DNA from 3 places in the Desulfovibrio sp. X2 genome. Region 3 is predicted to be linked to each of the others. Evidence: predicted binding sites of a transcription regulator. Region 3 holds the regulator's gene; each other region holds the start of a gene.
What was found. Region 3 encodes sigma-54, which starts transcription at its own class of promoters, with help from an activator protein. Its sites were predicted from a motif close to CTGGCACGGNNNNTGCTT; they were not measured.

Region 1 (5,351 bases), on a different contig from region 3:
GGGGAGGGCGGGCGCACCCGAAAACAGGGGGAGGACGCGTGGATTCGGTAACCGACAGGCAGTGGCACCATCTCGAGGCCGCCGATGCGGTGCGGGCCCTGGGCACCGATCGGGAGCGCGGCCTGGACCTCTTCGAGGTCCAAAGGCGCCAGGAGGAGTTCGGGCCCAACGCCATCAGCCGGGTCAAGGGCGCGGGGCCGCTCAGGCGCTTCCTCCTGCAGTTCCACCAGCCGCTCATCTACATCCTGCTGGTCTCGGGGCTCATCGCGACCGCCCTGGGCGAGCACGTGGATTCCCTGGTGATCCTCGGCGTGGTCCTGGTCAACGCCGTGGTCGGCTACCTCCAGGAGGCCAAGGCCGTGGGGGCGCTGGAGGCGCTGGCGCGGTCCATGGTCACCGAGGCCACGGTCGTGCGCGCGGGCCAGAGCCGCCGCGTGGACGCCAAGGCGCTCGTGCCCGGCGACCTCGTCGTGCTCCGCTCGGGCGACAAGGCCCCGGCGGACATGCGCCTGGTCTCGGTGAAGAACCTGCAGGTCGACGAATCCGCGCTGACCGGGGAATCGCTTCCCGTGGAGAAGGGCGAGAGGGCCCTGCCCCTGGACACGCTCCTGGCCGACCGCGGCAACATGGCCTACGCCTCCACGGTCGTCACCTACGGACAGGCCGCGGGCATCGTGGTCTCCACCGGAGACCGCACGGAGATCGGCCGCATATCCGGCCTGGTGGCCGGGGCGGAGAGCCTGGACACCCCCCTCACGCGCAAGATCGAGGCCTTCAGCCGCATCCTGCTGTGGGGCATCCTGGCCCTGGCGGCCGTGACCTTCTTCGCCGGGATCATGAAGGGCGAATCCGTGCCCGACATGTTCATGGCCGCGGTCGCGCTCACGGTGGGCGCCATACCCGAGGGGCTGCCCGCGGCCGTGACCGTCATCCTGGCCATGGGCGTGTCGCGCATGGCCGCCCGCGGCGCGATCATCCGCAAGCTGCCCGCGGTGGAGACGCTGGGCGCGACCACCGTGGTCTGCTCCGACAAGACGGGCACCCTGACCCAGAACCAGATGACCGTGGTGGAGATCCGCTCCGGCGGCCGCGTCCGGGCCGTGAGCGGGTCCGGCTACGAGGCCGGGGGCGCCGTGGAAGGCGTGGCGCAAGGCTTTGCGGATGGGGCCGGGAACGGGGTCGACGGCCGCGACGAGGCGCTGCGCGAGACGCTGCTGGCGGGAATCCTGTGCAACGAGACGATCATCGAGGCGGGGGAGCTCGGCGTCACGGTTTCGGGCGACCCCACGGAGGCCGCCCTGCTGGTGGCGGCAAGCAAGGCCGGGCTGGACCGGGCCGCGCAGTCCGCCCGCCTGCCGCGGCTGGACACCCTGCCCTTCGAGTCGCAGCACCAGTACATGGCCACGCTGCACGGCCGGGGAGACGGCGCGCCGCCCGTGGTCTACTTCAAGGGGTCCGTGGAGGCGCTGCTGCAAAGGGTTTCCGACTCCATGGCCGGGGACGGCGGCCGCCTGCCCGCGGACGCGGCCCGGATCCAGGCCGAGGCGGAGGACATGGCGTCGCGGGGGCTTCGCGTGCTGGCCATGGCCGAAAAGGAGCTGCCCCAGGGGACGCGGACCCTGGACCACGCGGACGTGGCCTCGGGCATGACCTTCCTCGGGCTTCAGGGGATGATCGACCCGCCCCGGCCAGAGGCCGTGGACGCGGTGAAGACGCTGCACAGGGCCGGTGTCCGGGTCAAGATGATCACCGGCGACCACGCCCTGACCGCGGCGGCCATCGGCAGGATGCTGGGCATGGGCGGCTCGGAGGACGGCTGCCCGCCGCGCTGCCGGACGCTCACCGGGGCAGAGGTCGCGGCCATGGGCGACGCCGAGCTGGTCGAGGCGGTCAGGGACGTGGACGTCTTCGCCCGGGTGGCGCCGGAGCAGAAGCTCCGGCTGGTCATGGCCCTGCAGAACCAGGGGGAGATAGCCGCCATGACCGGCGACGGCGTCAACGACGCCCCGGCCCTGAAGCAGGCCGACATCGGCGTGGCCATGGGCCGGGGCGGCACCGAGGCCGCCAAGGAGGCCGCGGACATGATCCTCACCGACGACAACTTCGCCACCATCGAGGCCGCGGTGGAGGAGGGCCGTGGGGTGTACGACAACCTCCTGAAGTTCATCGTCTGGACCCTGCCCACCAACCTGGGCGAGGGGCTGGTCATCCTGGTCTCGGTCATCCTGGGCGGGGCGCTGCCCATCCTGCCCGTGCAGATTTTGTGGATCAACATGACCACCGCCGGGGCCCTGGGGCTGACCCTGGCCTTCGAGCCCAAGGAGCCGGGCATCATGGAGCGGCGGCCGCGCGAGGCGGACCATCCCATCCTCGACAGGGAGCTCGTCATCCGCATCGTCCTGGTGGGCGGCATCCTGCTGCTCGCCGCCTTCGGGCTGTACCGCTGGGAGCTGGCCGCCTCGCACAGCGAGGCGCAGGCCAGGACCGTGGCCGTCAACGTCTTCGTCATGGTGGAGGCCTTCTACCTCTTCAACAGCCGCTCCTTCACCCTCTCCCCCTTCGCCCTGGGGTTCGGGGGCAACGTATGGCTGCTCGGCGGCTTCGCGCTGATGATGGCGCTGCAGCTCCTGTTCACCTACGCCCCGTTCATGAACGTGATGTTCGGCTCGGCCCCGGTGGACCTCCTGAGCTGGGCCAAGGCCGCGGCCGTGGGCGCGCTCTCCTTCCTCGTGGTCGAGTTCGAGAAGCGGCTTCGGCGCGCCTGAGCGGGCGGGAAGCGCGCCTGGACGCGAGAGGCCGGGCCCTTCACAGGGCCCGGCCTCTTCGGTCTCATGGCGTTTTCGTTGCGGATCAGGAGCGGGCGGACCTGCGTCTCCTGGCCGCGACCAGCCCGGCCAGGCCGGAGCCGATGAGCAGCAGGCTGGCGGGTTCCGGGGTGGCGGTCGGCGGCGGGGGCGCGGCGCCGGCGGGCAGGTTGATGAAGGCGACCACGGAACTCAGGGCGTCGTTGAAGCCCGCGTCCAGGGTCAGGTTGAGGTTGTTGAGGCCCATGCTCAGATAGCTCGTGATGTCGTAGGTCTTGATGTCGAAGAGGTTGCCGTTGCCCGTGGGGCCGGTGCCGCCGGGCAGCGAGTCGCCCTGGAACAGGCCGCCCGTGGCGAGGAACGTGCCGTTGATGCGCAGCGTGCCGTCGTCGTCGGTGCCGAAGTTCTGGCCGTCGGAGACGAAGAGGGTGAGCAGGGCGGTGCCGCCCGAATAGTCGATGCCGTTCAGGGTCAGGTCCCAGCCCGCGGGATCGTAGCTCGAGGCGAAGTTCGAGTCGTTCCCGTTGAAGATGACGATGTCGCGGTTGTTGGCCGAGACGCCGTCGTTGAAGAACACCGCGGTGGCGGCGCCGTTGACCTGGATGTCGGGGCCCTTGGTGAAGTTCGTCAGGTCGTAGGCGCCGTTGCCGTTGATGATCGAGGAGGTGTTGGCGCGGTATGCCTGGCTGTTGTCGAAGCCCCAGAAGTTGTCCTGGGAGAAGCCGATGTTCGTGCCGGTCACGGCAGAGCCGTTCACGGTGACATCGGCGTTGGCGTTCGGGTCGGTGGAGTTGGTGGGCCCGTGCCACCACAGGTAGGACTGGTCGAAGGTGCCGGAGACGCCGCTCACGGTGATGGTCCCGGTCCCGCTGTTGCGCATGCCGCCGGTTCCGGCGGTCACGAAGTCGGTGTCGTAGATGGTCGTGTAATAGGTGATGTCGTTTGCCTGCGCAGGAGCGGCCTGCATGAGCAGGGCCGCCAGGGCGGCGGCCGCCAGGGCGATCATTTTGCGTGTCATGGCTACCTCCTCGAAAAGTTTGTGGATGGCGTCCATGCGGCGCGCGGGAACTGCGCGGCGGTCGTCGGAGATCGTGGGGGCGGCGGAGCGGCAGAGAGGGAGAGGGGAGGTCGTGAACGTGCGACCCGCATGCACACGAGCATCGGAGCAAGACAGGTGCCAACGGTACCCTGCCGTGATGACTGATTTTTTGCCGGGTAAAGGCCTTCTTTTCTGTAAGATCGACCGACAGAATGTAAAGAAACGTAAACGGCGGATGTGCTGATCGGTGTTCATTTTTCTGGAGCGGTCGAGCAGCCTGTGATGAAGTCGCGCGGACGTTTCCAGCCTGTCCGGGAAAGGCGGAGGGATGGCCTGGAAGGTTCACCGGGTGAGGATCCGGGGGCGGACGGGCAGGCGCTGTCCGCCGGGGGCCGCACTCCGGCTCCCGCGTTCGCGCATCCCGTCCTGTCCCTCCCGGTGGCTGTCCGATTCCCCTTTTTCCCAGCATCGCCTTGAACGGGGCGCGCCGGGGTGGTAGGTGGGAGGGTGCAGCGAAATCTCACGGGAGGATCGGTCATGGAAGATACGAAACGCATGGAATACATCGGCATCGCGGACACCGGGCTTCGGGTCTCGCGCATCGCGCTCGGCACGTGGGCCATCGGCGGCTGGATGTGGGGCGGCGCGGACGAGGAGCAGTCCATCGCCACCATCCTGGCCGCCCTGGACAAGGGCGTGACCCTGGTGGACACCGCGCCGGTCTACGGCTTCGGCACCTCGGAGCGGGTGGTGGGCAAGGCCCTGGCCGAGAGCGGGCGGCGCGACGAGGTGAGCATCTCCACCAAGTGCTGCCTGGAGTGGAAGGACGGCAAGGTCTTCCGCAACGGCTCGCGCGACCGGGTGCTGCTCGAGGTGGAGGACTCGCTGAAAAGGCTGCGCACGGACCGGCTGGAGATCCTCTACGTGCACTGGCCGGACAGCGCGCGTCCCATCGAGGAGACCGCGGCCGCGGTGCGCGAGGTCTACGAGCAGGGCACGGTCAAGGCCGTGGGCGTGAGCAACTTCACCATCGATCAGATGCGGCGCTTCAAGGGCGAATGCCCCCTGCACCTCTGCCAGCCGCCCTACAACATCTTCGAGCGCGCCGTCGACGGCGACTTCAAGGCCTGGTGCGAGCGGAACGACGTGAGCCTCATGACCTACGGCGTGCTCTGCCGCGGGCTGCTCTCGGGCAAGATGCGGCCGGACGCGAAATTCACGGGCGACGACCTGCGCCAGTGGGACCCGAAGTTCCAGGCCCGGCGCCTGCCGCAGTACCTGGCGGCGGTGGACGGGCTCGCCGCCCTGGCCAAGGACCGCTACCGCAAGAGCCTGCTGGCCTTCGCGGTGCGCTGGGTGCTCGAGCGCGGCGTGCCCGTCGCCATCTGGGGCGGCAGAAAGCCGGAGCAGATGGAGCCCCTGGACGAGATCTTCGGCTGGTCCCTGGACCTCGCCACCATGGCCCTGGTGGACGACATCCTCGCCGAACACGTGAAAGACCCCGTCTC
Region 2 (5,351 bases), on a different contig from region 3:
CCAGACCTCGAAGCGCGCGCCCTCGCCCGGCGGGCTCGAGAGGATGACGGCGCCCTTGTGCGCGGCGATGATGCCCTGGACCACGGCCAGGCCGAGGCCGGTGCCTTCGCCCTTGCCCTTGGTGGTGAAGAAGGGGTCGAAGATCTTGTCGCGGATGGAGGCCGGGATGCCGGGGCCGGTGTCGCCGACCGCGAGCATGAGGTAGTCGCCCGGGGGCAGGCTCGGGGCCTCGGGGTGGATCTGCGCCAGGTGGTGGTGGGCGAGCCCCACGGAGAGGATGCCGCCCGTCTCGCGCATGGCCTGGAAGGCGTTGGTGCACAGGTTCATGACCACCTGGTGGATCTGGGTGGGGTTGGCGAGGCTGGTGGCGTGGCCCGGCTCGATCTCCTCGGAGAGGCGGATGTTGCCCGGCAGGGAGGCGCGCAGGAGGTTCAGGGCCTCGCGCACGGCCTGGGCGATGTCCACGGGGCGGAAGCCCTCGCGCGAGGGGCGCGAGTAGGTGTGCATCTGCGAGACGAGGCGCGAGCCGCGCTGCGCGGCGCGGAGCGAGCGGGCGATGTCGCGGGTGGCTTCGGTGTCCTTGGGCAGGTCGAGGAGGGCGAGCTCCGCGGAGTTGATGATGGTGGTCAGGATGTTGTTGAAGTCGTGGGCGATGCCCGAGACGAAGGTGCCGAGCGCCTCCATCTTCTGCGACTGGATGAGCTGGCGCTCGAGGCTCAGGCGGCCGGAGATGTCCTCGGCCGTGGAGAGCACGCCCACGACCTGGCCCTTGTGGTCGCTCAGGGGGACCTTGGAGACCTTGAGCACGGCCACGGAGCCGTCGGCGCGCTCGAGCTCCCAGGTCATGCGCGCCGGGCCCTGGCCCGAGACGAGCACTCCCTGGTCCGCGTCGTCGCCGCGCTGGGCGTGCTCGTCGAGGTCGATGAGGTCGCGGTTGGTGAGGCCGATGACCTGGGTCACGTCGCCCAGGCCGAAGAAGTCGACGAAGGACTTGTTGGCCCCCATGTAGCGGCCCTTGGTGTCCTTCCAGTAGACGAGCTGGGGTATGGTGTCGAGGAGGAGCTGCATGAAGGTCAGCTGCTCCTTGACCTGGGTCTCGGCGCGGCGGCGCTTGGCGTTGATCAGGATGAGCTGCACGAGGATGGCGCTCATGATCATGAGCGAGGCGATGATGGTCCAGAAGACGGGCTTCTGCAGCTCGTAGAAGGGCGCGGGCTCGTTGATGAAGACGCTGCCCGCGGGCAGCAGGCGCGTGGGGATGCCCAGGCGCTTGAGCACCAGCCAGTCGAAGATGTACTCGTCCTGCGGCTCGGTGTTGATGGGGATGTTCCTGGGGTTCGCGCCGTTCAGGATGTCGATGACCGTGCGCGCGGCGGCCTCGCCGTGGCGCACGCCGGAGAGCAGCTTGCCGCCCACGATGCCGTGGCCGAGCATGAACATCCAGGCGCTGTACACGGGTCCCTTGAAGCGGCGGGAGACGAAGGCGGTGATCTCCTCGGTGGAGTAGGAGTAGCCCTGCTCGTCCATGTAGAAGGGCACGAGGAAGATGATGGCGTCGTCGCCCACGGCGGCGGCCTTCCTGCCTATCTCGGCCATGCTGTGCACGATCTCGAAGTCGAAGTCGAAGCGCTTCTCGAAGGCGGGCATGGCCTGGCGGAACTGGGCCATGATGGCCTTGGAGGTCACGGCCTCGTCCGAGATGACCACGCAGCGCCTGCGCGTGGGGTGCAGCCGCGCGGCCAGGGCGAGGTTGGCGGCGATGTCCGGGTTCTCCACTAGTCCGGTGAAGGGCAGCCCCTTGATGCGATCGGGCTTGAAGTCGTTCACGCCGCAGAAGACCACGGGCACGCCCGGGAAGAGCTTGGGCTGCTGCTCGATCATGAAGTCGTAGGCGTCGTTGTCCGAGACGATGATGGCGTCGAGGTGGGTCTTGGCGAACTTGGCGGCCAGGAGCTTGGCCAGGAGCATGGCCTTGTCCGGGCCGGGGTGCTTCTTGGCGTCCAGGTACTCGACCTGCAGGTCGATGTCGTAGGGCGCCTTGTCGAGCCCCAGGCGCACGCCCTCGAGGATGTGATCCGACCAGGAATAGCCGTTCTGGTAGCTGTTCAGGTAGAGGACCTGGCGCTTGGGCGTGGACAGGTAGCGCTCCTCGTCCGCATCGCTGAACCCTGCCTGCCCGGGCCGCTGCGCGATGGCGTGCTCGGCGGCGTGGACGGGGTGCAGCGGCCGGGATGCGGCCAGGGCCGCCAGACAGACGACCAGGAGACAGAGAGCGCGCGAAAACAGTTTCATCGTCTTGGCGTATACCACTTTTCCCAGGTTTTTCCGACCGATCAGGGCCTGGATACCGGACGCGGGGAAAAATGCAAGCGGCCCCCCGTCTGCATCCCCGGTCCGGCGCGGGGGGGCCGTCTTCCGGTCCGCTTTCCGGCATTCCGGAAAAGCGGTCCTGTTTTACGGAATTTAAGAATGCTTTTTATTTTGGCAAGATATGCCGACTCCGCGTTCCTGGCCCCTCTCGACCGATCAACACGAGAGCGCCGTATTTTCTTGACAATACAGCGATAAGTCCGGTTTAAACTAAGGTAAGCCCGCTTCTCCATTTTTTCTCCGCTATTCCGGAATCGGACACCCTGCGGCCCCTCCTCCTGCGGCCCACTCTCCTGTTGAAAGCCCGTGATAATTCTGTAACCTAGCGGACCAGTGCCATGGCATGTTTCTTGTTTAAGCTTTGACCGGATCACTTCGCGCGCGTGGCGGGCGCGTGCCGGACGCGAGCCGGCCGAAGTTCGAACCAATCCTGGCCGGGGATCCCCCCGGCCGACTCGGAAGGAGAACACTGATGTCTAAGAAGAAGATGACAGTCGACGGAAACACCGCGACCGCCTACGTGGCCTACGCCCTGAGCGAGACCACGGCCATCTACCCCATCACCCCGTCCTCGACGATGGGCGAGGTGTGCGACGACTGGGCAGCCCAGAAGCGCAAGAACGCCTGGGGCGAAGTCCTGGCCGTGCGCGAGATGCAGTCCGAGGCCGGCGCCGCCGGCGCCGTGCACGGCTCCCTCGCCGCCGGCGCCCTGACCTCGACGTTCACCGCGTCGCAGGGCCTGCTGCTGATGATTCCCAACATGTACAAGATTTCCGGCGAGCTGCTGCCCGGCGTGTTCCACGTCTCGGCCCGCGCCATCGCCGCGCACGCCCTGTCGATCTTCGGTGATCACCAGGACATCTACGCGACGCGCCAGACCGGCTTCGCCATGCTGGCCTCCAACTCCGTCCAGGAAGCCCACGACATGGCCCTGGTCGCCCACCTCGCGGCCATCGAGACCAGCGTGCCCTTCCTGCACTTCTTCGACGGCTTCCGGACCTCGCACGAGATCCAGAAGATCGAGGTCCTGCCCTACGAGGACATGCTCGGCCTGGTGAACCAGGAGGCCCTGGCCCGCTACCGCGCCCGCGCCATGAACCCCGAGCATCCGAACATCCGCGGCACCGCGCAGAACCCCGACGTCTACTTCCAGGGCCGTGAGGCCTCCAACCCGTACTACCTGAATGTCCCGGCCGTGGTCTCCTCCTACATGGAGAAGGTCGCCGCCCTGACCGGCCGCCACTACAAGCTCTTCGACTACGTGGGCCACGCCGAGGCGGACCGCGTGATCATCTGCATGGGCAGCGGCTGCGAGGCCATCGAGGAGGTCGTGAACCACCTCCAGGCCAAGGGCGAGAAGATCGGCCTGATCAAGGTCCACCTCTACCGTCCCTTCAGCGCCGAGGCCCTGTTCTCGGTCCTGCCGGCCACGGCCAAGACCGTCACCGTGCTCGACCGCACCAAGGAGCCGGGCTCGCTCGGCGATCCGCTCTACCTCGACGTCTGCGCCGCGGCCGTCGAGCGCGGCCTCTCCGGCGTGAAGTTCCTGGCCGGCCGCTACGGCCTGGGCTCCAAGGAGTTCACCCCGGCCATGGTCAAGGCCGTGTACGACAACATGTCCGCGGCCGCTCCCAAGAACCACTTCACCGTGGGCATCGAGGACGACGTCACCGGCACCTCCCTGCCCGTGGACGCCTCCTTCCCGGACACCACCCCGGCCGGCACCATCCAGTGCATGTTCTGGGGCCTGGGCGCCGACGGCACCGTGGGCGCGAACAAGCAGGCCATCAAGATCATCGGCGAGGCCACCGACCTCTACGTGCAGGCGTACTTCGCCTACGACTCCAAGAAGTCCGGCGGCATCACCATCTCCCACCTGCGCTTCGGCAAGGCCCCGATCCAGTCCACCTACCTGGTGACCAGCGCCGACTACGTGGCCTGCCACAACCCGGCCTACGTGACCGCCTACGACCTGCTCGAGGGCATCAAGGACGGCGGCACCTTCGTGCTCAACTCCCCCTGGTCCCTGGCCGAGATGGAAGAGCACCTGCCCGGCGCCATGAAGCGCCAGATCGCCGCCAAGAAGCTCAAGTTCTACACCATCGACGCGGTCAAGATCGCCCAGGAAGTGGGCCTCGGCGGCCGCATCAACATGATCATGCAGACCGCCTTCTTCAAGCAGGCGGGCGTCATTCCCTTCGAGCAGGCCGTGGCCATGCTCAAGGACTCCATCAAGAAGGCCTACGGCAAGAAGGGCGAGAAGATCGTCTCCATGAACGTGGCCGCCGTGGACAAGGCCATCGAGGCCCTCGAGCCCGTGGCCTACCCCGAGTCCTGGGCCACCGCCGCCGACACGGCCGCGCCCGTGCGCAACGAGCCGGAGTTCGTCTCCAAGGTCATGCGTCCCATGCTGGCCCAGCAGGGCGACAAGCTGCCCGTCTCGGCCTTCTCCGTGGACGGCACCATGCCCTCGGGCACCACGCAGTACGAGAAGCGCGGCGTGGCCATCAAGGTCCCCGAGTGGATCAAGGAAAACTGCATCCAGTGCAACCAGTGCGCCTTCGTCTGCCCGCACTCCGCGCTCCTGGCGGTCCTCGGCACTGACGCCGAGCTCAAGGGCGCCCCGGCGGCCTTCGAGACCGTCGAGGCCAAGGGCAAGGAGCTGAAGGGCATGAAGTACCGCATGCAGGTCGACACCCTCGACTGCATGGGCTGCGGCAACTGCGCCGACATCTGCCCGGCCAAGGACAAGGCCCTGGTCATGAAGCCCCTGGCCAGCCAGACCGACGCCCAGGTGCCCAACTACGACTTCGCCGTCTCCGTGCCCCTGAAGGACTCCCTGCTCTCCCGCTCCACGGTCAAGGGCAGCCAGTTCCAGAAGCCGCTCATGGAGTTCTCCGGCGCCTGCGCGGGCTGCGGCGAGACGCCGTACGTGCGCGTCCTGACCCAGCTCTTCGGCGAGCGCATGATGGTCGCCAACG
Region 3 (13,359 bases):
GAGGAGTCCATCCACGAGCGCCATCGCCACCGCTACGAGTTCAACCAGAAGTATCTGCCCGACATGGAGAAGCACGGCTACGTCTTCTCCGGCATGTCGCCCAACGGCGAGCTGGCCGAGATCGTCGAGCTGAAGGACCATCCCTGGTTCCTGGGCTGCCAGTTCCATCCCGAGTTCAAGTCCCGGCCCATGCGCCCCCATCCGCTCTTCCGGGAGTTCATCAAGGCCGCCAAGACCTGCAAGAAGGGCCGCAAGTAGGCGGCAGACGGGACGTTGCGCATGACCACGACCAGGCTGCCCACTCCGGACGAGCTCTACGCCGGGAGCCGCGAGGCGCCCTTCGTCATCGCGGGTCCCTGTGTCCTGGAGAGCCGCTCCCTGGTGCTCGAGGCCTCGGCCGCCGTGGCCGAGGCCGCCGCGCGCCTGGGGCTGCGCGTGATCTTCAAGAGCTCCTTCGACAAGGCCAACCGCACCTCGGTGAAGAGCTACCGCGGGCCCGGCATGAAGCAGGGCCTCGAGTGGCTGGCCGAGGCGCGCGAGACCTCGGGGCTTCCCGTGATCACGGACATCCACCTCCCCGAGCAGGCCGCGCCGGTGGCCGAGGTCGCGGACGTGCTCCAGATTCCGGCCTTCCTCTGCCGTCAGACCGACCTGCTCGTGGCCGCCGCGGCCACCGGCAAGGTGGTCAACGTCAAGAAGGGCCAGTTCCTGGCGCCCTGGGACATGCGAAACGCCGTGGGCAAGCTGCGCGAGGCCGGTACCGAGCGCATCTGGCTCACCGAGCGCGGCGCGAGCTTCGGGTACAACAACCTCGTGGTGGATTTCCGCTCCATCCCGATCATGAAGGCCTTCGGCCACCCGGTGGTCTTCGACGCCACCCACTCCGTGCAGCTGCCGGGCGGGCAGGGGCAGTGCTCCGGCGGCCAGCGCGAGCACGTGCCTACGCTGGCCCGGGCTGCCGTGGCCGCGGGGGCCGGCGGCGTCTTCCTGGAGGTTCATCCGAACCCGGACAAGGCCCTGTGCGACGGCCCCAACTCCTGGCCCCTGGACAAACTCCTTCCCCTGCTTACTGATCTTCTTGCCATCTGGAGGCTCCCGAGTGCCATCTCCTGAGGAACGCGCCCGCAAGGTGCGCTTGATGGTTCTGGACGTGGACGGAGTGCTCACGGATGCCGGAATCTACTACGATGCTGAGGGCAGGATACTGAAACGCTTCAACGTCCAGGACGGCCTGGGCATCAAGCTGGCCCAGCGCGAGGGGCTCACCTTCGCCGTGATCACGGGGCTCGACCAGCCGGCCGTGGCGGCCAGGGTGCGCGAGCTCGGCATCACCGACTATTCCGGAGGGCATCTGGAAAAGATGCCGTTCCTCACCGAGCTCGTCGAGCGCAAGGGACTGACCTTCGATGAGGTCGCCTATCTCGGCGACGACTGGATCGACGCCAAGCCGCTTCGCGCCGTCGGCATGCCCATGGCCGTGGCCAACGCCCAGCCCGAGATCAAGACCCTCGCGGCCTGGATCTCCGAAAAGCCCGGCGGCCAAGGGGCCGTGCGCGAGGCCATCTCCTTCATTCTCCGAGCCCAGGGCAAATACGAGGAGATGTGGCGGGCCTGGAGCGAGTGATGGGACGCAAGCTGTCCATCGCGCTTCTCGCTCTGGCCGTCCTGGTGGGCGCCGGTCTGTGGGGCTGGTCTTTCTTCCGCACCGAGATCGACATGGCCCGCGAGGTCGCCCGCCAGCTCCCCAAGGACGTCAACATCGACGTCTCCGCGAAGGGCGTCACCCTCTCCCAGGGCGAGGCCGGGGAGCTCCTGTGGGACCTCACCGCGGACAGCGCCGCCTACAAGAGCGGCAAGGGGACAGTGGTCCTGACCAATCCGGTGATCACCTACCACGCCGCGGACGGCGGCACGGTCCGCATCGAGGCCCCGCAAGGCGAGGTGGACCAGACGAACAACACCATGGTCTTGACGCCGAAGGTCAAGGCCGTTTACGGGCAGGTCGTCGTCACCGGCGACCGTCTCGACTATCAGGGCAAGACCAGACGCATCCTGATCAGCGGCGACGTCGTGGTGCAGAAGGAAGACATGGTCATGACCGGGCCCAAGCTCGAGATCGACCTCACCAACAGGGATATCATCGCCTCGGAGGGCGTGCGGGTCGTGATCGCCCGCAAATCCCCGGCCGCCAAACCGGCCCCGGAGTCCAAGAAATGACGCGTATGCGCCTCGTGCTCTTCATGCTGGCGGCTCTCGTCGCCGCCGTGCCTGCGCCCCTCGCCTCGGCGCAGGGCAACGCCGTCCCCTCGTCCCTGCGGGGCGAGCAGGGCAAGGACATCCCCACGCACATAACGGCCGACAGGCTGACCTACAGCCAGGACCGGGACAGCGTGGTCTTCGAGGGCCACGTGCACGTGACCCGCGGCGAGATGCAGCTCTGGTCCGACCGCCTGACGGCCTACCTCGAGCCCAGCGAGCCCGAGCCCGCCAAGGGCAAGCAGGCGGTCGAGCCCCCGGCCGCGCCGCAGTCCCCCCTGGGCGGGAAAAAGGACGCCAAGATCAAGAGCGTGGTCGCCGTGGGCAACGTGCGCATGCAGCAGCAAGGCAGGCAAGGCTTCTGCGGCAAGGCCACCTTCCACGTGGAGGAGGGGCTTCTGGTCATGGAGGACAACCCCGTGATCCTGGACGGACGCAACAAGGTCACCGGCGAGGTCATCAAATTCTACACGCAGACCAACCGCAGCGAGGTCCTAGGCGGCAAGAAGCAGGTGGAGGCCACCTTCTTCACCAAGCAGGAATCCCTGAGTCCCACCGCCAAGCCGTCCGGAGACTCCAAGGCGCCCGATGCCGCGAAGCCCGCCGACGGCGCCGCGCCGGAGAAGCAGTAGCCCATGGTCAGCAGGCTCGAAGCGCGGGGATTGCGCAAGCAGTACGGCCAGCGGGAAGTGGTCAAGGGCGTTGATCTCGGCCTGGACCAGAACGAGGTCTTCGGCATTCTTGGGCCCAACGGCGCAGGCAAGACGACGACCTTCTACATGCTGCTCGGGGTCATCAAGCCGACCGAGGGGAAGGTCTTTCTGGACGACACGGAGCTGACGCACTGGCCGCTGCACCTGCGCGCCCGCGCCGGATTGTCCTACCTGCCGCAGGAGAGCTCCATCTTCAAGAAGCTCACCGTGCGCCAGAACATGGAGATCATCCTCGAGCACACCGGACTCTCGCGCAAGGAGCAGCGCGCGCGCTGCGACGCGCTCCTCGAGGAACTCGGCATCACGAGGCTCGAGAACTCCCGCGCCGTGCACCTCTCCGGCGGCGAGCGACGCAGGCTCGAGATCGCGCGGGCGCTCATCAGGAGCCCCAAGTTCATCCTCCTCGACGAGCCCTTCGCGGGCATCGACCCTCTGGCCGTGGACGACATCAAGGAGATCATCCGGGGGCTCAAGGACAAGGGCATCGGCATCCTCATCTCCGACCACAACGTGCGCGAGACCCTGTCCATCTGCGATCGCGCCTCCATCGTCTTCGAGGGCACGATCATCCTGACCGGCACTCCGCAAGAGATCGCGGCCAACCCGCGAGCGCGGAAGGTGTACCTCGGTGAGGAATTCTGCCTCTGATGGAATTTTCGTGCCAATGCCTCAGAAAAGCTCGCCGTTCAAGACTTGATCCGTTGCAACACCTTGCCGAGTGTGGCATATTTCCAGCACGGGATGTATCGGCCCCATGAATGTTTGGGGCGGTATTTCTGGCGCGTTTCCGCATGGGGTGGAAACGGGTCATTCCCTGGCCGGACTTTTGCCACTGCGCGGTAGTGCCCTCGGGCTCCGCGCGAGCTAGGACGCATGGCGCTCGAACTCAGACAGCAGCTCAAGCTTTCGCAACAGCTGGTGATGACCCCCCAGCTGCAGCAGGCCATCAAGCTCTTGCAGCTCTCCCGGCTCGAGCTGATGGAGACCGTGCAGCAGGAGTTGCTGGAAAATCCGTTTCTCGAGGAAGGCTTCGAGGAAGCGGAGAGCGAGCGCGAGTCCCCTGAGAACGCCCAGCCTGCGGAGGCCGAGGGCGTCGTCCACGAGATGCCCTCCGACGAGAAGAGTCTGCAGCGCGAAGCGGACTGGGACAACTACCTGGGCGACTTCGCCAGCGCCTCCCGCCAGTCCCAGATGCGCGAGCACGAGGCCCTCGACGAGGGGCTCTCCTTCGAAGCCCGCCTCACGGCCAAGCCGTCCCTCGATGGGCATCTGGCCTGGCAGACCCGCCTCTCGAATTTCACCGAAGAGGAGAAGGAGATCGCCGAGAACATCATCGGCAACCTCAACTCCTCCGGCTATCTTTCCTCCACGGTCGACGAGATCGCCCACGTCACCGGGAGCACTCCGGAGGCGGTGGAGTCGGTGCTCCTGCGCGTGCAGCGCTTCGACCCGGTGGGCGTGGCCGCCAGGGACCCGCGCGAATGCCTGCTGGTCCAGCTCGACGTCTACGGCTACGACGATCCGATCCTGCTCTCCCTGGTTTCCGACCATCTGGAGGACCTGGAGAAGAAGCGCTACAAGCCGCTTGCCCGCAAATTCAAGATCTCCCTGGAGGAACTCCGGGAATACCTGGACATCATCCAGACGCTCGATCCCATGCCCGGCTCGAGCTTCGGCTCGGGCGAGCCCATGTACGTCTCTCCGGACGCGTACGTGTACAAGTTCGACGACAACTTCGTCATCGTGCTCAACGAGGACGGGCTGCCCAGGCTGCAGCTCAACTCCCTGTACATGGACAGCCTGCAGGGCGGGAAGGGCAAGGACAAGGACTACTTCCAGGAGAAGGTGCGCTCGGCCGTGTGGCTGATGAAGAGCCTCTATCAGCGCCAGCGCACGCTCTACAAGGTCATCGAGAGCATCGTCCGCTTTCAGCGGGACTTCTTCGAAGAAGGCGTGACCCACCTGCGTCCCTTGATCCTCAAGGACGTGGCCGACGACATCGGGATGCACGAATCCACCGTCAGCCGCATCACGACCAACAAGTACGTGGCCACGCCGCACGGCATCTTCGAGCTCAAGTTCTTCTTCAACTCCGCCCTGAGCCTGGACGACGGAAGCGAGGTCGGCTCGGAGAGCGTCAAGGCGCTCATCAAGCAGCTCATCGGCGAGGAAGACGCGAAGCAGCCCCTGTCCGACGAACGGATCGTGGACATCCTGAAGGACAAGCTGCAGGTCAACATCGCGCGCCGCACGGTGGCCAAGTACCGCACGGCGCTCAACATTCCCTCGTCGAGCAAGCGCAAGCAGATTTTCTAAAGCCCCCGAACAAGGAGCGAGCATATGAACATTGCCTTCAACTTCAAGAACTTCGATCCTTCCGACCACCTCAAGGACTATGCGGAGAAGCGCTTCGAGAAGCTTGAGAAATATCTTGCCAACCACGATGCCGCCGAGGTTCAGGTGAACCTCTCGGTGGAGAAGATCCGCCAGATGGTCGAAGTCATCGTCTCCGACGACAACCTGCACCTTTCGGCCAACGAGTCCGCGGACGACATGTACTCGGCCATCGATCTCGTCGTGGACAAGATCGTGGCCCAGATGAAGCGCATCCGCGAGAAGCAGAAGAGCAAGCGTGCGGCCAAGACCGCGGACAAGTCCGTGCGTCACGAGGTCTTCAGCTTCGTGGGCGAGGGCGAGGACAAATCCAAGAGCATCGTGGCCACCGACAGCTTCAGCCCGAAGCCCATGGACATCGAGGAGGCCGCCATGCAGCTCGAGACCCTGGACTACGAGTTCCTGGTCTTCCGCAACGCTGAGACCGAGCGGGTGAACGTTGTCTACCGGCGCAGGGACGGCAACTTCGGCATCATCGATCCCGGCCTCTAGGCGACACGGCGAACGGCATGAAACTCGGTGATTATCTGAACCCCGGGCTTGTGCTGCCCGACCTCTCGGCGAGGAGCAAGGAAGCTGTCCTCGCCGAGATGGTCGAGCCCCTGGCACGCACGCATCCGGACATCGATCGGGAACGCGCCGTCAGCGTCCTTCTGGAGCGCGAACGGCTCGGGACCACGGGAATCGGGGACGGCATCGCCATCCCCCACGGCAAGATCGAAGGGCTCTCCGACATCGTCCTCGTGGCGGCGCGCTGCTGCGAGGGCATCGACTTCGATGCCCTCGACCACAGGCCCTGCCAGATCTTTTTTCTCGTCCTTGCGCCGGAAGAGGCGGCCGGGCAGCACCTGCGCGTCCTTGCCCACATCTCGCGCCTGCTCAAGGATTCTGAATTCAAGAAGGCCTTCCTGTCCGCTTCGGACAAGGAAAGCTTGCTTGCGCTGCTGCAGGGCGTCTAGGGAGCATCTCGTCGTGCGGACGGGCCTCGGGCCGAGCCGCCCGGGAATACGGCCCGGGAATACGAACAAGGGAAGAATGGCACCGCGCGCCGACCATGGTGCAGCGCGCAGCGCAGGAGGCTTCTGATGCACGCGGAGCCGGCTTTCGCCATCGTCGTCCTGACCGGTCTTTCCGGGGCCGGGAAGAGCACGGCGTTGCGCGTCTTCGAAGACATGGGCTTCTTCTGCGTGGACGGCCTCCCTGCCGCGATGCTGCCCAAGCTGGCCTCCCTCTACAAGGGGCAGGCCGACCGCCGCACCAAAGGCCTCGCCCTGGGGCTGGACATACGCCAGCACGACTTTCTGAAGGACTGGGAAGAGGCGCTTGCCGAGCTCGCCGCGGAAAACGTCGGCGTGCAGGTGATCTTCCTGGAAGCCGACCAGCAGGAGCTGCTCAGGCGCTACCACGAGACGCGGCGTCCCCATCCTCTGGAATCCGAGGACCTGGGGCTCGAGCGTGCCCTGGAGGAGGAACGCAAACTTCTCGAGCCTTTGCGCGCCTCCGCGGGCCTGGTGATTGACACCACCCAGTATTCCATCCATGATCTGAGACGGACGCTCCAGGGGAAATGGGCCTTTCTGAACGAGGGGCCGCGCGGCTTGCGCATCCACATCATCTCCTTCGGCTTCAAGTACGCGGCGCCCAAGGAAGCGGACCTGATGTTCGACCTCCGCTTCCTGCCGAATCCGTATTTCGACGCCGAACTCAAGCCCCTCACCGGCAAGGATCCCGAAGTGGCCGCCTACGTCCTGGACAACCCCACGGGGCGCGAGTTCCTGCAGCGTTTCCTCGGCTTCATGGACTATCTGGTGCCGCTCTATTCGCGCGAGGGACGTTTCAGGCTGACCATCGCCATCGGCTGCACGGGCGGGCATCACCGTTCGGTGGCCGTGGCGGAGCGGTTGTTCAAGGAACTGAAGGCAAAGAACTACGCGGTGACCCTCGAGCACCGTCACATCGATCGGGCCTGAGCGCCCCGGGAACGGGTCAACATGGCGGACAGCGCGACGAACAAGATCACCGGCATACTGCTGGTGACCCATGCCGACTACGGAAAGGCGCTCATCGATGCGGCCAAGTTCATCGTCGGAGACCAGCCGCGCCTTGCGAGCATCGGCGTGGACGCCAGTTCGGACGTGGGCGCCACGGTCGGCGCGATCAAGGAGTGCATCAAGGAGCTGGACGGCGGCAACGGCGTTCTCATCCTCACCGACATGTTCGGCGGCACCCCCACCAACCTCTCCCTGTCCCTGCTCACCGCCGGCAAGGTGGAGGTCATCACCGGCGTAAACCTGCCCATGCTCATCAAGGTCCTGCAGCACCGCGGCCAGACGCCGCAGGAGATGGCCGGGCTGGCCAAGAACGCAGGCGTGCAGGGCATCGTCGTGGCCGGCGAGGTGCTGCGCAAAAAGATCGCCGCGAGCTGAAGATGTTCTGGGTGCGTATCGATAACCGTCTCGTGCATGGCCAGATCATCGAGGCCTGGCTCCCCTTCACCGGAGCGGAGACCCTGGTCGTGGCCAACGATGAACTCGCCGAGGACGGCCTGCGCCAGGAGATCATGGCCTTGGCCATCCCCGAGGACATCTCGCTCCATTTCGCGCGGGTGCAGGCGCTGCCCGATCTGGTGGCGAGCCTTTCCGGCAGCAGCAGCGCGCCCGACGTGATGGTCCTCTTCGCCACCTGCATCGACGCCCGCAGGGCCTATGAGGCGGGGCTGCACTTTTCGAGCATCAACATCGGCAACCTCCATTACTCTCCCGGCAAGAAGCAGATCTGCGCGCACGTGGCCGTGAGCAGCGAGGACGAAAGCTGTCTCGGGTTCTTCTCGGCCGAACACGTGGCCCTCGACTACCGCTGCGTGCCCAACGACCCCGTACAGGTGAAGAAACGGTGGTGATCGCCATGTATTCCGAGATTCCCTGGTATCTCGTCACGGCTTTTTTTTTGTCCTTTTCTCGTTCTTCCGCTTCGGCCTGAACACGGGCTTCCTTGAGCGGCCGCTGGTCATCGGGCTGCTCTGGGCCGCCATCTCGGGTCACGCCAAGACCTCGCTCGGCGTCGCCGTCTTCTTCGAGCTGCTCTGGATAGACCTCTTTCCCGCAGGGACCTTCATCCCGCCCCATCTCGTGGCTTCGACCTGCGCCGCGCTCGGCCTGGCCTCGGCCTTCGGCCTGCACGCGCCGCAGGACGCGCTGCTCTGCATCATCGTGGCCATGCCGCTCGGCCCCCTCGGGGCGAAGCTGGAGCAGCTCCTGCGCTCCTGGCAGAACCGCCACTACAACTCCCTGGTGCACGACGCCCGCCACCTCGGCGAGGGCTTCGCGCCCGAGCGGATCGTCTACCGCGCCCTGGCGGAGATGGCGATTGGCTCCCTCGCCTGCTTCGGCCTGGCCCTGGCCGCGCTCTACGCCGTCATGCCCGCGCTCCTTCCCATGTGGCGCGACGTGACCTCGCCGTTCGACATCGGCTGGGTGCACATGTGGCTGGCGGCGAGCCTCGGCGGCATCCTGGCCGTGCGCTGGAAGCGCGCCTACGGCCTGCTGGCCGCCGCCACCGCGCTCCTGGCCATGAGCGGCGTCTTCGGCACTTCCTCGTTCTAGCCGCGATTGATTGTTTCCCCCGGCGGAGCTACAAGATTGCAATGGAGCCGCCATCCGGCGGCTTTTCCCAAGCCGGGAGACGTCATGGGCAAGGAGTTCGAGGACTACGCGGACGCATTGCGCGACGAGGTGACGGCCGAGATGGCCGAAACCTTCTTCGGCGCGCGACGCGAGCTCGAAGACTCGATCGCCCATTGGCAGGAGCTGGCAGGAAAGCTCCGCGGAAGGCTCGAGCTCCTTGCAGGGCGCGCGGCCGGGCTTCAGGCCGTTCTCTTCGGCGCGGACGGCGCCCGGGGCTTCTACCAAACGCTCGGCGTCGACGCCGAAGTCTTTCTGCAGCTGGCCGGGCGGCTCGAGGAGCCGGACGCAAGCGGGATTCTGGCCGATCTGCGGGTTCCCTTTGCCTGGACGCGCTTCGGGCGCTACCTGGGACTCGTCGAGGACGCCTACGCGCTCCTGCTCGCCGGGATCGAGGACTATCGGCACGGCACCTGGTACGACGATCCCAAGCGTCCGGGCCGCAAGGCCCTCACGCCCAACTATGCCATGCTCGCCCAGGAGGCGGAGCGCATCAACGAACGCGTGGCGACGGTCAACACCTACCAGGGACCGACCTGCGCCCTGCGCGTGGTGCGCAACATGGATCCCGAGGCTCAGGGACGGCGCGACCTTGCCGGCGGGCCGCTGCAGGACGAGAATTGCGGCCTGGACAGCTCCATGGCCTTTTCGCCCGTGTCCCTTAAGGCCCAGGACATCCCCGAACTGCCCGCGCTGCCTCCGTTCGAGCGGTTCCGAGGCACTCTTGAACAGCATCTGCGTGATCTGTACGACAGCCATGCCGCACAGGTGCCCGGCCTGCTGGCGGCTGTGAGGGCCGCGCGTCCCCAGGGCTGAGGGTCCGGGTGCCCGAAGTGCTGGCGCGCTATCCTGGCCCGGCCTGCCGAGGCCAGCAGGCGGAGCCCGCCGGTCCCGGCTTTCCCGTCGCCGCGAATTGTTATAGAAATTGCTTTTGGCGCCGCCTCTTTCCTTGTCCGAGGGCAGGGCGGTGCCGGATCGTTGCCCGAGGATGACGCAGGAGACCATGCAGTCCGCACCCGACACCGTGGCAACCCTTGCCGTTCGTTTCCGCGAGGGCTGCATCCCCTCCGACGGCCCGTCCGCCCCGAAGCTGCACACGGCTCTGCTGCGCTTGGCCAAGGACGGTGCTCCAGGCGGGCAAGGCGATGCGGAGGCCTTGCGCACGGCGTTCGATCTTGCGGTCTCCCTGGCCCTGCCGGGCATGCTGCCCCGGGAGATGGGGAGTCTCGCGGACGTCCTGGGACTGCTTCTGCGCCTGGGGGCGCACGGGCGGCGGCTGGCCCTGCACCTCGTGTCCGAGGCTCCGCTGCCCTGGCCGCAGCTGACGGCGCTTCTTGAGCAGCTGCCCTTGCGGGCCCGGCTGCATCTGGGCAACGCCTTCTTCCTTTCCACTGAATCGGCTGCGGGCGGCTCCGCTGTGCAGGAGTTCTCCTCTTCCCTGGTGGCCCATCTGCGAGACATGCGCGAAGAGGAAATCCTCGATTTTCTCGGCGACCTTGCAGCCGAAGGTGAGCGGATCGCCTGGCCTCTCCGGCAGGCCCTGCAGCGCGGAGCTTTCGGAGAGTGGCTGCGCACCCGTCCTTCCTTTGCGAGCGAGCATCCGGGAGAGCCGCGCGCCTTGGCCGCGCTGCGGCTGCTCGAGGACGAGCAGGGCGTGCTCGCCCATGTCCAGGCCGCGGCCGACCGGCCCGGACGATGGACCGGTGAGCTCGTCGCCCTGGCGGGCACGTTCGGTTCGCGTGATGATGCGGGGTTGCTCAAGATTCTGGTGGGGCTGCTCGCAGGCGGGGACGAGGCCCTCGCCGTCCAGGCTGCAGACGCGCTGCTGCGGCTCGGCTGGAGCAAGACCGGCGAGGCCCTCGGGCGTTTCTTTTTGCGCATTCCGGCGCTTCGGCGGGCGCTCGGACACCAGGCGCTGCTCCTGGGAGAGCGGGAAGCCGCGGATTTCCTCGGGCAGTTCGAGCAGGGCGAGCGCGACAAGGTGGCGCTCTATCTCTTCCTGTCCCTATCTCGTCTGGCCCCGGAGTTCTGCCTGGCCTGTCTCAAGCGTCGCGAGGTGGGGCTTGCGAACAGCCTTTCGCCGGACGACATGGCGGCAGCGGAGAAGTTCTTTCTGCGGCAGATGAAACGAGGCGCCTTCACGCCCCTCGCGGAGCGTTTCGGCAAGGTGGCGCCGCCCAGGCAGGGCGCTGAGCAGGTGAATGCCGGCTTCTTCTCGCGCCTTTTCGGCCGTGGCAAGAGCGACCTCAGGCGATCCGTGACTCGCGGAGCCATCATCGGCGAGGATTTCGCGGGCAGCACGCTCTCGGACGTCTCGCTCTCCGGGCGGAGCTTCCGCGACTGCCGTCTTGCCGGAGCGGTCCTCGTGAACGTGCATTTCGAGTCCGCGTCCTTCGCCAATGTGGACTGCTCAGCCGCGACATTTAGGAAGTCGGTGTTCAAGCGCTGCACCTTCAGCGGCGTTTCGTTCAGGAAAGCCTGGCTGCACGGCTGCACGTTCCTCGACTGCGACTTCAGGGCCTGCGACTTCAGCGACGCCGTGCTGCACGGCGGCAGAATCGCCGCTGGTCAGCTCCTGCAATGCCACCTGGGCGGAACGAGACTCGACGGCTGCAGGCTTTCCGACGTGAGCCTGCGGGGCTCGCAGGCGGGGGGCGCCCAGATGCGCCGCTGCCGTCTCTTTACCTGTCTCTTCGAGGACTGCGGGCTTGCGGCCGTGCTCGGGCTCGAGAGCGCCTTCATGGGCGTCCGTTTCGAAGACTGCGATGTCCAGGGGGCCGAGTTCGAGTCCTGTTCCTTCCTTGCCTGCACGGTGGTCGCCTCGCGGCTCGCCGGGGCGCGCGCCGTGCGTTGCAAGACCGACGTTTCGGCCTTCATGGAGCTTGCCGAGTCCACCCTTCGCGAGGCCGCCTCGCGACTCACGTCCCAGGGCGAGCCCGAGGCCCCTCCGTCGGGACTCCTCGCGCCGTCCGGGCGGGACTTCATGGAGGGCCTTCTTGCGGCCTGGGCCAGGCACCGGGACATGGCGCTCCTCGAGTTGGCCATGCGCGCGGCCAACGCCGACCGGCTCTCCTGGGCCTGCGAGGTCATGACGCCCGAGCAGGGCGAATTCGTCCATCTCCTGCCCCTGCTGCTGCACACGGACGTCTTCGAGACCGCCAGGGGGCTTTCGGGGGTGCCGACCTGCCAGGTCGACAACTTCCTGCCGTCCCTGGAGCAGGCCGAGCTGCTGCGCAGGCACTTCCCGGACGTGGTGCCCGAGGGCAAGGATCCGCCTGCAGGTCTTCGCATCGAGGGCATCTACGCAATGGGCAGCCTGGGCACCCTGGCCCAGACTTCCAAATCCGACCTGGACTGCTGGGTCTGCGTGGACGGCAACGAGGTTGCGGCGGCCGATCGGCAGGGGCTCAAGGCCAAGCTGGCCGCGCTCGAGCGCTGGGCCGAGGAGCGCTTCGGGCTGGAGACGCATTTTTTTCTCATGTCCCTGGACGACGTGCGTGCGAACCGTTTCGGCAAGAGCGACGAGGAGAGTTCGGGCTCGGCCCAGGCCCTGCTGCTCAAGGACGAGTTCTACCGCACCTGCCTGGTGCTCGGCGGCCGCATCCCGGCCTGGTGGCTCATGCCGCCGGGACTCGGCTCCGCGGCCTACCGCGAGCGCCTGCCCACCGCGTTGCGCCATCCCCTGCTCGAGCAGGACCGGGTGGTCGACCTCGGCCCTTTGGAGGACATCCCGCCCGAGGAATTTTTCGGCGCCTGCCTGTGGCAGATCGTCAAGGCCATGAAAAGCCCCTTCAAGTCGGTCATGAAGTTCGGCCTGCTGGAGCAGTACGCGCGGGGCACGGGCGCGGCGGCCGAGCTTTTGTGCGAGACGCTCAAGGAGAACATCCTGCGCGGCCGCACGAATGCGGTCGAGCGCGATCCCTATCTGGCGCTCTTTGCGCGGGTGCGCGGCTACTATACCGGGCTCAAGGACATCGAGGCCCTTTACCTGTTGCGCGAAGCCTTCATGGAGCGCTTCTCGCAGCCCGGCAAGGCCCAGCCCGGCTCGCGGCGTGAGGAGGTCTACGCCGAGGTGAGCGCCCTGTTGCCCGCTTTCGGCGGCTCCCTGGGCGAGAAGGAGCTCGGCGCGGCCGGGCCCGGCGGCTGGAGCTTCGGCAAGAGCGTCAAGATGGGCGCCCTGGTCAACAAGTTCATGATCGACACGTACGGCCGCATCCGCTCGCGGCTTTCCGACGGGGAATCGCTCCTGGCCTCGCGCATCACGCCGCAGGACATGACCAAGCTCGGGCGCCGCATCATGGCCAGCTTCGCGCGGC

Region 1: the regulator sigma-54 is predicted to act here: its motif matches at 3,968-3,985, upstream of DSX2_RS18695 (PEP-CTERM sorting domain-containing protein).
Region 2: the regulator sigma-54 is predicted to act here: its motif matches at 2,709-2,726, upstream of nifJ (pyruvate:ferredoxin (flavodoxin) oxidoreductase).

What each region holds. Positions count from the first base shown of each region.
Region 1 covers NZ_ATHV01000023.1:11,201-16,551, reverse strand. Annotated here, with positions in the region: gene DSX2_RS09505 (cation-transporting P-type ATPase) at 39-2,765, shown strand; gene DSX2_RS18695 (PEP-CTERM sorting domain-containing protein) at 2,851-3,822, opposite strand; gene DSX2_RS09495 (aldo/keto reductase) at 4,381-5,351, shown strand, end outside.
Region 2 covers NZ_ATHV01000044.1:142,177-147,527, reverse strand. Annotated here, with positions in the region: gene DSX2_RS12900 (ATP-binding protein) at 1-2,292, opposite strand, end outside; gene nifJ (pyruvate:ferredoxin (flavodoxin) oxidoreductase) at 2,843-5,351, shown strand, end outside.
Region 3 covers NZ_ATHV01000022.1:21,073-34,431, forward strand. Annotated here, with positions in the region: gene DSX2_RS08550 (CTP synthase) at 1-258, shown strand, start outside; gene kdsA (3-deoxy-8-phosphooctulonate synthase) at 280-1,113, shown strand; gene DSX2_RS08560 (HAD family hydrolase) at 1,139-1,624, shown strand; gene lptC (LPS export ABC transporter periplasmic protein LptC) at 1,624-2,217, shown strand; gene DSX2_RS08570 (LptA/OstA family protein) at 2,214-2,888, shown strand; gene lptB (LPS export ABC transporter ATP-binding protein) at 2,892-3,617, shown strand; gene rpoN (RNA polymerase factor sigma-54) at 3,843-5,285, shown strand; gene raiA (ribosome-associated translation inhibitor RaiA) at 5,310-5,855, shown strand; gene DSX2_RS08590 (PTS sugar transporter subunit IIA) at 5,873-6,322, shown strand; gene rapZ (RNase adapter RapZ) at 6,449-7,333, shown strand; gene DSX2_RS08600 (PTS sugar transporter subunit IIA) at 7,355-7,789, shown strand; gene DSX2_RS08605 (PTS sugar transporter subunit IIB) at 7,792-8,262, shown strand; gene DSX2_RS08610 (PTS sugar transporter subunit IIC) at 8,285-8,965, shown strand; gene DSX2_RS08615 (hypothetical protein) at 9,050-9,859, shown strand; gene DSX2_RS08620 (class I adenylate cyclase) at 10,047-13,359, shown strand, end outside.